2 regions of the Streptomyces sp. BHT-5-2 genome follow, and region 1 is predicted to be linked to the other one. Evidence: riboswitches for the same ligand, from Rfam matches in the RefSeq annotation. Region 1 holds a riboswitch; the other holds the start of a gene.

Evidence for each region. A riboswitch is a leader RNA that binds a small molecule or an ion and turns the genes downstream of it on or off. The one in region 1 is predicted to bind cobalamin.
Region 2: it holds a riboswitch for cobalamin, as region 1 does, so the genes downstream of both, K2224_RS27615 (HoxN/HupN/NixA family nickel/cobalt transporter) here and K2224_RS25115 (cobalamin biosynthesis protein) in region 1, are expected to answer to the same signal.

What each region holds. Positions count from the first base shown of each region.
Region 1 covers NZ_CP081496.1:5,662,518-5,670,045, reverse strand. The annotation lists gene K2224_RS25135 (cobyrinate a,c-diamide synthase) at 1-50, opposite strand, end outside; gene cobO (cob(I)yrinic acid a,c-diamide adenosyltransferase) at 58-657, opposite strand; gene K2224_RS25125 (putative cobaltochelatase) at 657-2,804, opposite strand; gene K2224_RS25120 (cobyric acid synthase) at 2,878-4,443, opposite strand; gene K2224_RS25115 (cobalamin biosynthesis protein) at 4,440-5,405, opposite strand; cobalamin riboswitch at 5,535-5,671, opposite strand; gene K2224_RS25110 (hypothetical protein) at 5,895-6,128, opposite strand; gene K2224_RS25105 (inorganic phosphate transporter) at 6,167-7,432, opposite strand.
Region 2 covers NZ_CP081496.1:6,234,828-6,242,355, forward strand. The annotation lists gene K2224_RS27605 (MarR family winged helix-turn-helix transcriptional regulator) at 1-752, shown strand, start outside; gene K2224_RS27610 (alpha/beta fold hydrolase) at 749-1,597, shown strand; cobalamin riboswitch at 1,668-1,881, shown strand; gene K2224_RS27615 (HoxN/HupN/NixA family nickel/cobalt transporter) at 1,912-3,183, shown strand; gene K2224_RS27620 (VOC family protein) at 3,321-3,821, opposite strand; gene K2224_RS27625 (restriction endonuclease) at 4,138-5,073, opposite strand; tRNA gene K2224_RS27630 (tRNA-Val) at 5,472-5,546, opposite strand; gene K2224_RS27635 (hypothetical protein) at 5,743-7,143, shown strand.

The DNA.
Region 1 (7,528 bases):
CCCGAGGACGGCGCGGCGATCACCAGGCGGGGCACGGCGCCACCGCTCACGACGTGCTCACCATTCGATGCCCCGCTGGCCCTTCTGCCCCGCGTCCATCGGGTGCTTGACCTTCGTCATGTCCGTCACCAGGTCCGCGAAGTCCAGCAGCGCCTCGGGCGCGTCCCGCCCGGTGATGACGACATGCTGGGTGCCGGGCCGGTCCCGCAGCACCGCCACCACCTCGTCGACGTCCACCCAGCCCCACTTCAGCGGGTAGGCGAACTCGTCCAGCACCAGCAGCCGGTAGGTCTCGGCGGCCAGGTCCCGCTTGACCTGCTCCCAGCCCTCGCGGGCCGCCTCCTCGTTGCTGAACTGGGAGTCGCGCTGCACCCAGGACCAGCCCTCGCCCATCTTGTGCCAGTCGACGGTGCCGCCCTCCCCGGTGGCGCCCAGCACCTTCAGCGCCCGCTCCTCGCCGACCTTCCACTTCGCCGACTTCACGAACTGGAACACCCCGACCGGCCAGCCCTGGTTCCAGGCCCGCAGCGCCAGCCCGAAGGCGGCGGTGGACTTGCCCTTGCCCTTGCCCGTGTGGACCAGGACCAGCGGGCGGTTGCGGCGCTGGCGGGTGGTGAGCCCGTCGTCCGGTACGACGGACGGCTGTCCCTGCGGCATTACGCGGCCTTCTCCCTGTTGACGTGATCGTGATCCCGGCCCCGGCCGGCACTGCTGCCGCCGCGGACGGGCCTGCCCTGCACGGTCCTTACGAGCGCGGAGACGCTGTCCGCGCGCAGCTCGTCGAGGGTGACGGCGGTGCCGCCGAGCTCCCGGGCCAGCTCTCCGGCCAGCCCCAGCCGCACCGGTCCCGCCTCGCAGTCCACCACCACCGACGCGACGCTCCCGCCGGCCAGCAGCCCCGCCGCCCGGTGCGCCCGCCCCAGCGGGTCCGGGCCGCCGGTCGCCCGGCCATCGGTGACCACCACCAGCAGCGGCCGGCGCGACGGGTCCCGCATCCGCTCCACCCGCAGCACCTCGTGGGCCCGCAGCAGCCCCTCCGCCAGCGGCGTCCGGCCGCCGGTCGGCAGCTGCTCCAGCCGCGCCGCGCCCGCCTCGACCGACGACGTCGGCGGCAGCGCCAGCTCGGCACCGGAACCCCGGAAGGTGACCATCCCGATCTTGTCCCGCCGCTGGTACGCGTCGAGCAGCAGCGAGAGCACCGCCCCCTTGACGGCGCCCATCCGCCTCCGCGCCGCCATCGACCCGGACGCGTCCACCACGAACAGCACGAGGTTGCCCTCGCGCCCCTCGCGCACCGCCTCCCGCAGATCGTCCCGGCGCAGCACCAGCCCCGGGCCGCGCCGCCCGCGGGCCCCCTGGTGCGGCGCCGCGGCCTGCACGGTCGCAGCCAAGTGCAGCTTGCCCAGGGCCCCGTGGGGCCGCCGCGCCCCGGTCGTCCGGCCGTGCGCGGTCCGGGCCCGGGACCGCCGTCCGTCCGCGCCCTCGCCCAGTCCCGGCACGTCCAGCCGCCGGGTCCGGAACGGCTCGGCGGCGCCCACCGCGGCCTGCTCCGGGCCGGGACCGGATGCGGCCGGCTCGCCCGCCGGCTCCCGCTCGGGCTCCTCGGGCCGCGCCGGGCGCTCCGGCTCCTGCTGCCGCGGCACCTCGGGGCGCGGCGCGTCCCCCGGCTGCTCCAAGGGCCCGCCGTCCTGCGGCGGCAGCCCACCGGGCCCGCCGTCGGGGCCGCCGTCCGGACCGTCGGGACCGCCGTCCGGGCCCTCCGGCTCCGGATCGTCGTCGCCGTCCGGGTCCTGCCCGCCGGACTCCTCCAGCACCTGGTCGAGCTTGTCCTCGTCGAGCCCGGGCGCGTCGAACGGGGCCCGCCGGCGCCGGTGCGGCAGCGCCAGCAGCGCCGCCTGCCGGACGTCCTCCGGGAGCACCTCGGTCCGTCCGGCCCAGGCCGCCAGCGCGGTCGCGGTGCGGGCCATCACGATGTCCGCCCGCATCCCGTCCACCTCGAACGCCGCACAGGTCGCCGCGATCTGCCGCAGTGCCGAGTCGCCGAGCGCCACCGACGGCAGCAACTCCCGGGCCCGCGCGATCCGTTCGCGCAGCTCCTGCTCCTGCGTCGCCCAGCGCGCCGCGAAGCCCGCCGGGTCGTCGTCGTACGCCAGCCGGCGGCGGACCACCTCCACCCGCTGCTCCGGGTCCCGGGACGCCGCGACCTCCACGGTCAGCCCGAAGCGGTCCAGCAACTGCGGCCGCAGCTCGCCCTCTTCGGGGTTCATCGTCCCGACGAGCAGGAAACGGGCCGCGTGCCGCACGGAGACGCCTTCGCGCTCCACGTAGGAGGCACCCATGGCGGCGGCGTCCAGGAGGACGTCGACCAAGTGGTCGTGGAGCAGGTTGACTTCGTCCACGTAGAGGATGCCTCGGTGGGCGGCCGCGAGCAGTCCCGGCTCGAACGCCTTCACCCCCTCGGCGAGTGCTCGCTCGATGTCGAGCGCGCCGACGAGGCGGTCCTCGGACGCGCCCACCGGAAGCTCGACCATGCGGGCCGGCCGGGACTCGGCGGGGCCGGCGTCGTGCCGACCGTCCGGGCACTGCGGATCGGGGGAGAGCGGGTCGCAGCTGAAGCGGCAGCCCGCCACCACCGGCACCTCGGGCACGAGATCCGCCAGGGCGCGCACGGCGGTGCTCTTGGCGGTGCCCTTCTCGCCACGGACCAGGACACCGCCGACCGCCGGGCTGACGGCGTTCAGCAGCAGCGCCAGCCGCAGGTCGTCCATGCCGACGACGGCGGTGAACGGATACCGGGTGCTCATGTGGTGATCACTCCCTCAAGTGGCTTGCGTCCGTTGCCGGTCGAACTGTGTGCGCCGTGCGGCACGTTGGCCCTCACGGCGCCCCCGGAGGAACGAACGGCAGCCCCTCCGGCACCCCCTCCTCGATCAGCCGCAGCAGCGCCTTGGTGTCCGCGTGCTCCTCGATCAGATCGCCCAGCCGGTCCAGTTGCTCCTCGCGCAGCGCGCCGAAGCGGGTGTCCGGCGCCGGCACGAACCGGCGGCCGGCCGCCCGGGCCACCGCCCGCAGGAACGCCCGCCGGAACCCGTCGCTCTCCAGGGAGCCGTGCCAGTGCGTGCCCCACACGGCCCCCACCCGGCACCCGTCCAAGCTGTTTCCTTGGTCATCAGAGATGAACGCCTCGTCGCCCCCGGCCACTTCGGCGACGCCGTGGTGGATCTCGTATCCCTCCACCCGCTCGCCGAGCGCCCGGCCCACCGGCCTCGCGAGGCACTTCTCGCGGGCGAACCGCACCCGGACCGGCAGCAGCCCCAGCCCGTCCACCGTGCCCGCCCGCGACTCGACCTCGTCCTCGATGCGTTCGCCGAGCATCTGGAACCCGCCGCAGATGCCCAGCACCGGACGGCCCTCCGCGGCCCGCCGGACCACCGCGTCCGCCAGCCCGCGCTCGCGCAGCCAGGCCAGCGCGCGGACCGTGCCGCGGGTCCCCGGCAGCACCACCAGGTCCGCGTCGGCCAGCTCCTCCGGCCGGTCCACGAACCGCACCACCACGCCCGGTTCGGCCGCCAGCGCGTCCACGTCGGTGAAGTTGGACATCAGCGGCACCGCGCAGACCGCCACGCGCAGGACGTCCTCGCCGGCCGGCGGCGCCACCACCGACTCGCGGACCGCGCCGCGCAGCGACACCCTCAGTCCGTCCTCCTCGTCGATGCCCAGCCCGTGCGTGTACGGCAGGACGCCGTACGTGGCCCGCCCGGTGAGCCCGCGCAGCATCGCAAGGCCCGGTTCCAGCAGCGTCACATCGCCGCGGAACTTGTTGACGAGGTAGCCGGCGACCAGCTCCTGGTCCTCGGCCGACAGCAGCGCGGTGGTGCCGAAGAACGACGCGAAGACCCCGCCGCGGTCGATGTCGCCGACCACCACGACCGGGATCCGCGCCGCCCGGGCGATGCCCATGTTGACGATGTCGGTGCGCCGCAGGTTGATCTCGGCCGGGCTGCCGGCGCCCTCGCAGATCACCGCGTCGTGGGTACGGCGCAACTCCGCCAGGCAGTCCGTCACGGTGCCCAGCAACTGCTCCTGCCGGCCGGCGTGGTAGCCGCGCGCACTCAGCTCGCCCACCGGCTTCCCCAGCAGCACCACCTGGCTGCTGCGGTCGCTGCCCGGCTTGAGCAGCACCGGGTTCATCAGGGCGGTCGGCTCGATCCGCGCCGCGGCCGCCTGCATCGCCTGCGCCCGGCCGATCTCCGCGCCCTCCCGGGTCACGAACGAGTTCAGCGACATGTTCTGCGCCTTGAAGGGCGCCACCGAGATGCCCTGCCGGACCAGCCAGCGGCAGATGCCGGCGGTCACCACGCTCTTGCCCGCGTCGGATGTCGTCCCGGCCACCAACAGCCCGCCGCCCACGGCCGTCCCGGCCGCCTTCCCCTGCCCGCTCACCGCGTCCCCTTCCCGTTCCCGCGCCGCAGCGCGCCCGCCGCCAGCCGGCCGGCCACCGTGACGCCCAGCGCCAGCAGACCCACCCGCCGGGACAGCCGCACCGCCCGCTCGATGTCGGCCACCGCCGGTGGCCGCGCCCCGCCGTTGAGCACCGGCCGGTGTTCCACCCGCCCGCCGTACGCCAGGGTGCCGCCCAGCCGGACGCCCAGCGCGCCCGCGAACGACGCCTCCACCGGGCCCGCGTTGGGGCTCGGGTGCGCCGCACCGTCCGCCCGCCAGGCCCGCAGCGCACCGCGCCGGTCCGGGCCCACCAGCACCGCCAGCGCCGCGGTCAGCCGCGCGCCCGGCCAGCCGGCCACGTCGTCGAGACGGGCCGCCGCCCAGCCGAACCGCCGGTAGCGCGGCGACCGGTGACCGACCATCGCGTCCAGGGTGTTGACCGCGCGGAACGCCACCAGACCGGGCACCCCGCCCAGCGCGCCCCACACCAGGGCGCCCACCACGGCGTCCGAGGTGTTCTCGGCGACCGACTCCACCACCGCGCGGGCCATCTGCGGCCCGTCCAGCGCCTGCGGATCGCGCCCGCACAGATGCGGCAGCCGCTCCCGCGCCACCTCCAGATCGCCGACGGCCAGCGCCCCGCCCACGGCGCGCGCCTCCCGGCCCAGCGAGGTGCCGCCCAGTACGGCCCACACCGCGGCCGCGGTCAGCGCCGTACGGGCGCCCGGACGGTGTCTCAGGGCGCGCTCCAGCAGTGCGGCGCCGGCGGCCGCGCCGCCCGCGCACAGCACGGTGTGCACCGCCCCGTGGCCCCGGTGGTCGCGCCACAGCCGGCGTTCGACGGCGCTCGCGGCCCGGCCGAACGCGGCCACCGGATGGCCGCGCCGCGGGTCCGCCGCGATCAGGTCACCGAGGAAGCCGAGGGCCGCGCCGCACGCATATCCCGCGTGTTCGCCGCGCATCGGATCAGGCCGCCGGCCGTCCGTGAACGGGTCCTGCGGCAGCGGGAATCGGGGCTCTCGACGGGCAGCCGGGCATGGCGATATGTCCTCACTCAGGGTCCTCGCCCTGGCTCGACGCGACGGCGACCAGAGTCTCCTGGCTCCCGGATCGGCGCCGCCCCCGGCCTTCCCGCCCGTACGGAGTACTACGGACCGTGGCCCTCGCTGGAGGAGCGCTCCCCGGTGACAGTGGCGGGACCGCGCCGGATTCGCACCGGACTTCCTCTGCTGTCGCCGATTGGCCCGGGCAGTCCACCACGGTCCGCGAAGGCCCGTCAACTCGCCCTTGACCTGCTCCGCAGCCCCGCCGCCGGACCTGTGGCCAAGACCACAGGGCGGCCGCCGGCGCACCGGCCCCCGGCCGGACACGCGGACGGGGCGCCCGGCGGCCGCGGCTGCTGCCGCGCCCACCGAACGCCCCGTCCACCGCCGGATCCGCCGGCGCCGGTCTCAGGCGGCGACGATCAGATAGATCCCGTACCCCACCGCCGCCGCGCACAGCGCGAAGGCCGCCAGCGCCCCGGCGCGTGCCCCGGCGGCCGGTGCCGTGGCCGCTCCCTGGCCGTCCGCGGCCGGCTTGCGGGAGGTCCCCACGATCCCGACGGTGAACAGGCCCACGATCCCCACCGTCACCGCGAGGCTGACGCCGAAGACCTGGCCGAGAGCTGCCCAGTCGATGTGCATTCGTAGTCCTTAGGTCCTTTGGAACGGGCGGTCGGCGGTCAGGAGGTGGCCGTCGCGGGCCGGGCGGGGGCCTGGGCGGCAACGGCCGCGCCGTCCGCGTCGGCGGCTGCCGGGGCGGTGGCCACCGCGGCGACCGGGCCCGCAGGGGGAGGGGAGACGGTCTGCAGCGCCGTGGTGACGACCCCGGCCGGCTCCGCCGCCGGACCCTCGTTGACGTTGGTGTGGTCCACCGGCTTGCGCCGGGAGGCCGCCCAGATGCCGCCGCAGATCGCCAGCGCCAGGACGGCGACCGCGGCCACGCCCCAGGTGCCCTGGTCGGCGAGGAACGCGGCCCCCGCGGAGACCAGGCCGGCGGCCGGCAGCGTCAGCCCCCAGGCCACGACCATCCGTCCGGCTGTGGACCAGCGCACCACGCCGCCCTTGCGGCCCAGCCCGGAGCCCATCACGGCGCCCGAGCAGACCTGGGTGGTGGAGAGCGCGAAACCGAGGTGGGAGGAGGCCAGGATGGTGGCCGCCGCGCCCGTCTGGGCGGCGAAGCCCTGCGGCGGCCGGATGTCGGTGATGCCCTTGCCCATCGTGCGGATGATCCGCCAGCCGCCCAGGTAGGTGCCGAGCGCGATGGCCAGGCCGGCGGAGGCGATCACCCACAGCGGCGGGTCGGAGTGCGGGGCGACGACCCCGCCGGTGATCAGCGCGAGGGTGATCACGCCCATCGTCTTCTGCGCGTCGTTGGTGCCGTGGGCCAGCGAGACCAGCGCCGCCGAGGCGATCTGCCCGGCGCGGTAGCCCTTGGCGGTGTCCTCCTCGGCGCGGCCGCGGGTCAGCCGGTAGGTGAGCCGGGTCGCCGCCATCGCGGCGAGCCCCGCGACGAACGGCGCGGCCACCGCCGGGATCAGGACCTTCATCACCACGGCCTGGCCGTGCACCCCGTCGGCGCCCGCGGACACCAGGGTCGCGCCGATCAGACCACCGAAGAGGGCGTGGGACGAGCTGGAGGGGAGACCGGCGAGCCAGGTCAGGAGGTTCCAGATGATCGCGCCGACCAGACCGGCGAAGATCACCTCAGGTCTGACGCCGGCGGTTTCGTCGATGATGCCGCCGGAGATGGTCTTCGCCACCTCCACGGAGAGGAATGCCCCGACGAGATTGAGTCCCGCCGACATCGCCACCGCGACCTTGGGACGCAGAGCCCCGGTGGAGATGGTGGTGGCCATTGCGTTGGCCGTGTCGTGGAAGCCGTTCGTAAAGTCGAACACCAAGGCCGTGACGATCACGATCCCGATGAGAAGCGTGATGTGTTCCATTCACCCAGGCAATCCGTTCGATGGTCAGTGTCGTCGGGAACGTACGGACAGCGGGTGAACGGAAAGTGAACTGGGCCGGGCGTCGCGATGACACCC
Region 2 (7,528 bases), 570 kb from region 1:
CCGATGAGGGCACCGACGCACATTCCGACCGCCGCGACGCGCGTCGACGCGATTCCGGCGGAGGCGATGCGGACGGCCGCGACGCCAGGGGCCGCGACACCGCCGGACACGGCGCCAGGGGAGGACATGCGAGTGCGGACGACGAGGGCAGGGCATCGACGGAGGAGCTGCTGTACGACGTCATCCGGCGCCTGTGGCCGCTGCACCGGACGATCGTGCGCGCAGTGGAGCGCGAGCTCGAAGGCACCGGCATGACCGCCGGCGAGCACGCCCTGCTCGACGCGCTGCGCGCCCACGGGCCACGCACCGTCCCGCAGTTGGCGCGCTCACTGGGCCTGGACCGACAGCCGGTGCAGCGCTGGGTGAATCACGCGGCGGAGCTGGGTCTGGTCGTGACGGCCCCCAATCCCGCGCACCGCCGCTCGTCCCTGATCCGGCTCACCGACGAGGGCACGGAGGTGATGCGCGGGATACAGGACGCCGAGGCGGCGGAACTCCGCCGCGGGCTGACCGACCTGTCGACCGGTGAGGTCCGCACGGCGCTGCGGGTCCTGGACCGGCTCGGCGAGGAATTCCGGCACTTGGCGGACGGCTCGCGCGTTCCCCCGGAGGAAAGCGGCAATCCCGAAAAGCAGGATGCCACCGCCCTGGACGCCACACAGGCCGCGATATCGCCCGCAACCGGGCACCGACCAGCGGCGCCCGCCCACCCGACCGACCGCCCGACGCCCACAGAAGGTCCCGCAGAATGACCCACGAGTTCCAGGCATGGTCCGAGATCGACAACGGCACCGTACCGATCGACGACGGCGAGCTGTTCTACGAGACGGCCGGCTCGGGGCCCGCGGTGGTACTGCTGCACGGCGGAATGCTCGACCAGCACATGTGGGACGAGCAGTTCGCCTGGCTGGTCAACTCCGGCCTGCGGGTGGTCCGCTACGACTCCCGCGGCCACGGCCTCTCCTCCACGGTGACCGGCGACTGGGCCAACCACGACGATCTGGTGGCCCTGCTGGACGCGCTCGACATACCCCGGGCCGTCCTCGTCGGCCTCTCGCACGGCTCCCGGATCGCGCTGGACGCCGCGCTCGCCCACCCGTCCCGGGTGTCCGCCCTCTTCCTGGCCGCGCCCGGGCTCAGCGGCCGCACCTTCACCGACCCCTTCATCCTGGAGCACATCCGGGAGCAGGTCGCCGCGATCGGCGAGGCGGACGGCGCGGAGCGCTATGTGGAGCACTTCCTGCGGATGTGGGTGGACGGGCCGTATCGCGCGCCGGCCGCCATGCACCCGGGCTTCCGGGAGCGGATGCGCGCCTCCGCGTCCGCCAATGTCGAGGTGCACGCCGACGGCCTGGGGGCCGGTATGCCGCTGGAGGTCGGCGCCGCGGACCGCCTGGGCGAGATACGGGTGCCCACCGCCGTCCTCGACGGCGACCTCGACTCCACCGACATTTCGGCCAACGCGCACGCCATAGCGCTACAGGTCCCGGGCGCCCGCCGCATACGCGTCCCGGCCGCCGGTCACATGGTCAACCTCGAGAACACCCCGCGCTTCGACCAGGAACTGCACGCCTTCCTGTCGTCCCTGGAGCTCTGAACTCGGCCCGCCCCCGCTCCGGTCGGCCGCCCGGGGCGGGGCCGTCATGGCCGGTTCCCGGCCATGACGGCTACAGTGACCGGGCCGTGGTGTTCGGGAAGACCGGTGCAGGACCTTCGTGTCCCAGGCCGGCGCGGCCCTCGCCACTGTGATCGGGGAGTTTCCGCCCCCGTGTGCGCGCCCCGTGCGCGTACGGCGCCACTGACCGCAGCCTGCGGCCGGGAAGGCGGGGCGGACGCGGATACCCGTAAGCCAGGAGACCGGCCACGGCATCTCACGAAGTGATCCACGAGGTGCTGGAGCGTGATGGCCGCATGGCCCTGTCCACTGACACGCAGGACAATTCCCCTTCCCCCCACAACACCCCCACCCCCCGCCTCGGCATACCCGGACCCCCGGGATCGTTCCGCTGGCAACGCCGCGACACCGTCCGCACCGCCGGCCTGATGGCCGTGATCGCCGCGCTGCACATCGTCGCCTTCGGTGTGCTCTTCCTCCTGGTCGTGCCGGGCCACTACACGGTCGGCAGCCAGGTGTTCGGCGCCGGGCTCGGCATCACCGCATACACCCTGGGCATGCGGCACGCCTTCGACGCCGACCACATCGCGGCGATCGACAACACCACCCGCAAGCTGATGGCCGACGGCAAACGGCCGGTCTCGGTGGGCTTCTGGTTCGCCCTCGGCCACTCCAGCGTGGTCGTCGTGATGGCCGCGCTGGTGTCGGGCGGCGCCCAGCTCGCCGGCGCGCTGATGGACGACAACTCCCGTACGCACCAGACGCTCGGCGTGGTCGGCACGACCGTCTCCGGCACCTTCCTCTACCTCATCGCCGCCCTCAACCTGATCGCCCTGGTGGGCATCCTGAAGGTCTTCCGGGCGATGCGGTCGGGCGCGTACGACGAGCAGGAGCTGGAACAGCACCTGGATTCCCGGGGCTTCATGAACCGGATTCTCGGCCGCCTCACCAAGTCCATCAGCCGCCCGGGGCAGATGTTCCCGCTCGGCTTCCTCTTCGGCATCGGCTTCGACACCGCGACCGAGGTGACGCTGATGGTGATGGCGGGCAGCGGCGCCGCGGCGGGCCTGCCCTGGTACGCGATCGTGTGCCTGCCGCTGCTGTTCGCCGCCGGGATGAGCCTGTTCGACACCCTCGACGGCACGTTCATGAACTTCGCGTACCAGTGGGCGTTCGCCAACCCGGTGCGCAAGGTCTACTACAACCTCACCATCACCGGCCTGTCGATCGCGGTCGCGTTCCTCGTCGGCACCATCGAGCTGGTGACCGTCCTGCACGACAAGCTCGGCCTCGACGACCCGCTGACCTCGGGGATCTCCGCCCTCGACCTGGACAACGTGGGCTTCGTCATCGTCGGCCTGTTCGTCGTGGTGTGGGCCGCGGCACTGGCGTACTGGCGCTTCGGCGGCGTCGAAAAACGCTGGGCCACCCGCACATCAACCACCGAGCCTGCCGAGCCCACCCCGACTACCGAGCCCACCGAGGTCGCCCAGGTCGCCAAGACCACCCAAGCCACCGAGCCCACCACCCCAACCCCGCGCACCGACGAACCCGACACCACCCCATAGCCGCCCCCACCCACCGAATCGCGGCCCGCCCCTCCATCGAAGGGACGGGCCGCACCGCCTCATCCGCACCACATTCCGCGACCCGCGCCTGCCGCTGCCTGCCATCCGTGACGTTGAGACGCCCGCCGCCCGACTCCTCAGGTGGCCGATCCGGCCGCCGCGCCCGTCAACAGATCCGGGCCCCAGCGCTCCATCGCCGCCGCCAGATCGAGCGGCCGAAGCCGGTCCGCCACATCCGGTCCCGGCCAGTCCTCCCGCGGCACCCGCCACATCACCTCGAACTCGTTGCCGTCCGGGTCCCGGGCGTAGAGCGACTTGGAGACCAGGTGATCGCTGGTGCCCACCAGCGCATCCCGCTCCCGCAACTGCGCCGCGATCGCCGCCAGATCGCCCAGCGTCCCGACCTCCCAGGCCAGGTGGTACAGCCCGATCCGGCCGCGCTCCGGCCCGGGCGCGTCCGGCCCCACCGCGAACAGCCCCAGATCGTGGTCGTTGTGCGAACCGGGCGCGCTCAGGAAGGCCGCCCGCCCCGGAATCTCCACGTCGACCGTGAACCCCAGCACCTCGGTGTAGAACGCCACCGACCGCGCCACCTCACGGATGTACAGCACCGCATGATTGAGCCGCCGAACAGACATCAACCCTCCATCTCCCATCGCGCCGGCCACCACCCACCGCCGACGAACCACCCATCAATTTACTTGAACATTCAAGTCTCCCTCAAGCCTACCCGCCCCCCACCACACACCAAACCCCCCAAATCGCCCTTACTCGCCCGCTTCCAGCCACCCGCGACGCAAGCCGGAGGGTCTGTCCCGCCTCGCGACCGCCCCTCCGGACCGCCGCAGCCCCATACACCCAAGGCCGCCTTACTTCATTTCGTTTTCCGGTGACCCAAAACACAGAAAAGACGCAGACAGCAGAGAATCGAGGGAGTGCGGAGCATTGACCCGACTATGGGAGAACATTCGGATCGGAGCATATATAGCCGCTACCCTCTGGCCATATGGCTACCCCTCCTTGGCTTTCCGTGAGCGCCAAGAGATCGGCGCGCGGCTTCGAAGGAAGCAATATGGCGCGCGTCGAGTGATCGACGAAGCGCCCGTAGTCCGCCAGCTGCCCTATCGCCATCCGAACGTTCTCCCGCGTCACGCTCCCCTTCGCCTCGATGAGCAGCGCAAGCCCCCCGCAATAGAGGTCGGTGAACAATGGCCGGGACTCCCCCGGAGGAAAGACCCGATGACGGTGCGACTCGAACCCCTTGCTGGTCAGCCAGTCCGCAAACCCCCGCACGAGACGACCTTCCGCGCGCTCGGCTACATACGCTTCACGGTTCGGGTTAACGAAAGTCCGCTCCGTCTCACTCCGTTCGATCGGGAGTTTGTCGACTTTATTGGGCCCACTGTCCAACAAGCGTCCTAGCCGAGTGGCTGGGCTCTGCGGACTGGCATCCACTGGCTTCAGCCGGAAAACGATGACCTTGCGGAGGGGGCCACCGTTCGTCTCTGGGGCATCCGCCTCGCACCAAGGCTCTTCCTGGTCTATAACGAATTCGCCGCGGTAGGTGACCGTACCCCTCGCACCCTGGAAAACCCGGAGCGCACGCCCTTCTTCCCGATGATTGACTATGGCTGCATTGCCGGAGACCATCTTTTGGTCCCCCTTCTGCCCCTCGCCGCTGTAGTGGAAGCGGCCGTCCGGCATCCAGTCGTCGTAGTACCCGTGCTTCTCGCCGGCCACGGGGTCCGTGAAGATGAAGACGTTGGGCGTCTTGGCGGACGGCCCGATGCCCCCCTGAGTCCGCCCACCAAACCTGGCGTGCAGCGCCTTACGCTGGATCGTTTCCCCAGGATTGAGGTCCCAACTCGCCGAAGCCTCAGTGCTCACCACGTAACTCTCCCCACTCGTCCGCTTGTTAGCGGATCGCAAGATCCCATGGCGCCGGTCGCCACGCAATCAGCTATCCAGCGTCGACGCCCGTCCGCTCGGTCAACTGGAGCTCCTCGCAGGGGACTCACACCCCGTGGCTTCGATTTGCACGATCAGCGAGGACCTTCACCCCCCTTCCAATCACAGTTCGCATGCAACTGATGCCGGGCCGTAGTTGACCATCGGTTGCTCGCAGGCTTACGTGGTGGTTCAGGAGGAATTCGAGAGGCAGGCTGGGGAGCCAGCCCGCGCGTATGGCCTTGGCCGTGGCCACGGGAAGGCCATCTCGGACGGAAAGCATGACAAAGGCCCAGGTTCCCGGTGGGGGTTGCCTGGGCCTTTTGGTGGGGTGGTTCGGGTGGTGGGCACAACAGGATTCGAACCTGTGACATCTGCTTTGTAAGAGCAGCGCTCTACCGCTGAGCTATGCGCCCTGGCCGAGCCGACAGACTACCTTGCCCTGGGGCCAGGACTGCAAACCCGGGCCGAGCGGCGGAACGGCGCGGTGTGGGCGTGCGGGCGGGCGGTTCGGGGTGGTGGGTGGGGACGAGAACTCACCGGCCGGGATGTTCGTTCGGGTGGGTGGGAGAATGTCAGCCGGTCCTGGGGCGATCCGATCGGGAGAGGGATGTGACGGCGACACACATGCAGTCCGGGCGAGGGAACCGCCGTCGCGCCCGCGGGAGCCGGCTCGGCCGGGCGGCGCGGGAGGCCGTGGGGCTGGCCCTGCTGCCGTTGCCGCTGCTGGTGGCGGTGGCTCCGATGGCGTTCGCCGGGGGCGGCACCCGGCGGTGGTTCGGGCGCGGGGAGAGCCAGCGGGCCGATGCGCAGGCCGCGAAGGACGCCGCGGCGGCGGCGTTCTACGACCTCGACACCGCCCACCGCGACCTGCGGATCTCGGTGGAGACGATCACCGCGGTCGACGACTCCCCGCGGGCCCGGCAGGCCGTGGCGGAGTACGAGAGCTTCGGCCGGCGGATCGACCAGGTCAGCCAGGGGTACATCACCGCGGTCGACTCCCATGATCTTGACCGGGACGACATCGACGGCGCCGCGCTCGCCCGGGCGCGCGCCGATCTGACCCGGGCCCGGGAGGAACTGGAGCGGGTTCGCGGCGAGCTGGACTGGTTCGCGCAGAGCCTCGCGCCGCTGCTGCAGAACGCCGAGACCCAGCTGGCCCGGGTGGCCCCGGCCGTGGAGCAGGCCCGGCAGGCGCTGCTGGGGGCGAGCAACGCACTGGACGCGGTCCGGGAACAGGGCCTGCGGGCGGACGATCTCGCGGCGCGGCTGGCGGCGCTCGGCCCGGAGCTGACCAAGCTGAACCAAGGGGCCGCACAGCACGGCGTACCGGAGACCATCCGGCGTGCGGAGGAGGCGCAGCGGCGGGCCGGGGCGATCCGGTCGGAGGCCGAGCGGCTGCCGGCGACCGCCGCGGAGATCGACAAGCGGCTGGTGTCGCTGCGGACCCGCGCGGACGCGATCACCACCCGCGCGCAGCAGGTCGCCCCGGTCCTCAGTGAGCTGCGGCGGCGGTACAGCGCGGCGTGCTGGCAGGACCTCCAGAAGGTGCCCGAGCAGGCGGTGGCCTCCGTCGAGCAGGCCCGGACCGCCCTCCAGGAGGCCGGCCAGGCCCGTACGGAGCAGCGGTGGGCGGACGCGACCAGCCGGCTGGCGACCGCACGGGCGCTGCTCAACACCACCGACGAGGCGGTGTCGGCGGCCGGCGACCGGTTGCGGCGGCTGGACACCGTCGCGGCCGACCGGCAGCAGGAGATCGAGCGGACGCGCTTCGCGGTCCGGGACGCCCAGCGGCTGGCGATGACCGGGCGCAGCACGCCCGACCCGCGGCACGCGGGGCCGCTGGACGAGGCGGTGGCGCGGTTGGACCGCGCGGTCGCGGGCCTGGAGGGGCGCCACCCGGACTGGTGGCACTTCCTGACCGAGACCGAGGCGGTGCGGGAGACGGCGGCCCGGGTGGTGCAGGAGATCCGCGACGAGCGGGGCGGGACGATGCCGGGCGGCGGCCGCTGAACGCATGGGGGACGCTGCGGGCAGGTCGGTCGATGAGGGCATGGGCAGCCGCTGAGCGCATGGGGAGCCGCTTGAAGCACGGGGGCGGTTGAGCCGCCGGCGTCGGAGAGCCTCCGGCCGCTGAGGGGCGTCGGGTTCCGAGGCGTCCGGTGCCACATTGACCCATTGCCCCGTCGACCCGTTGGCTCATCGGCCCAGTGGTCCGTTGGTCCGTTGGCCCATGCCGGGGGCCTTCTCGCTTGTCGTCTCCCCTTCTCCGGGGTTTCCGCATGGGTGGGCCCTTCGTTCGCGATGGCACGAAAGCCCCGTGTGTCGGATGCTGGAGACCTGGACCGGGCCGCCTACGGCCGGCCCAGGCGGTTCGACTGCGCGAAGGAGGCCGGAC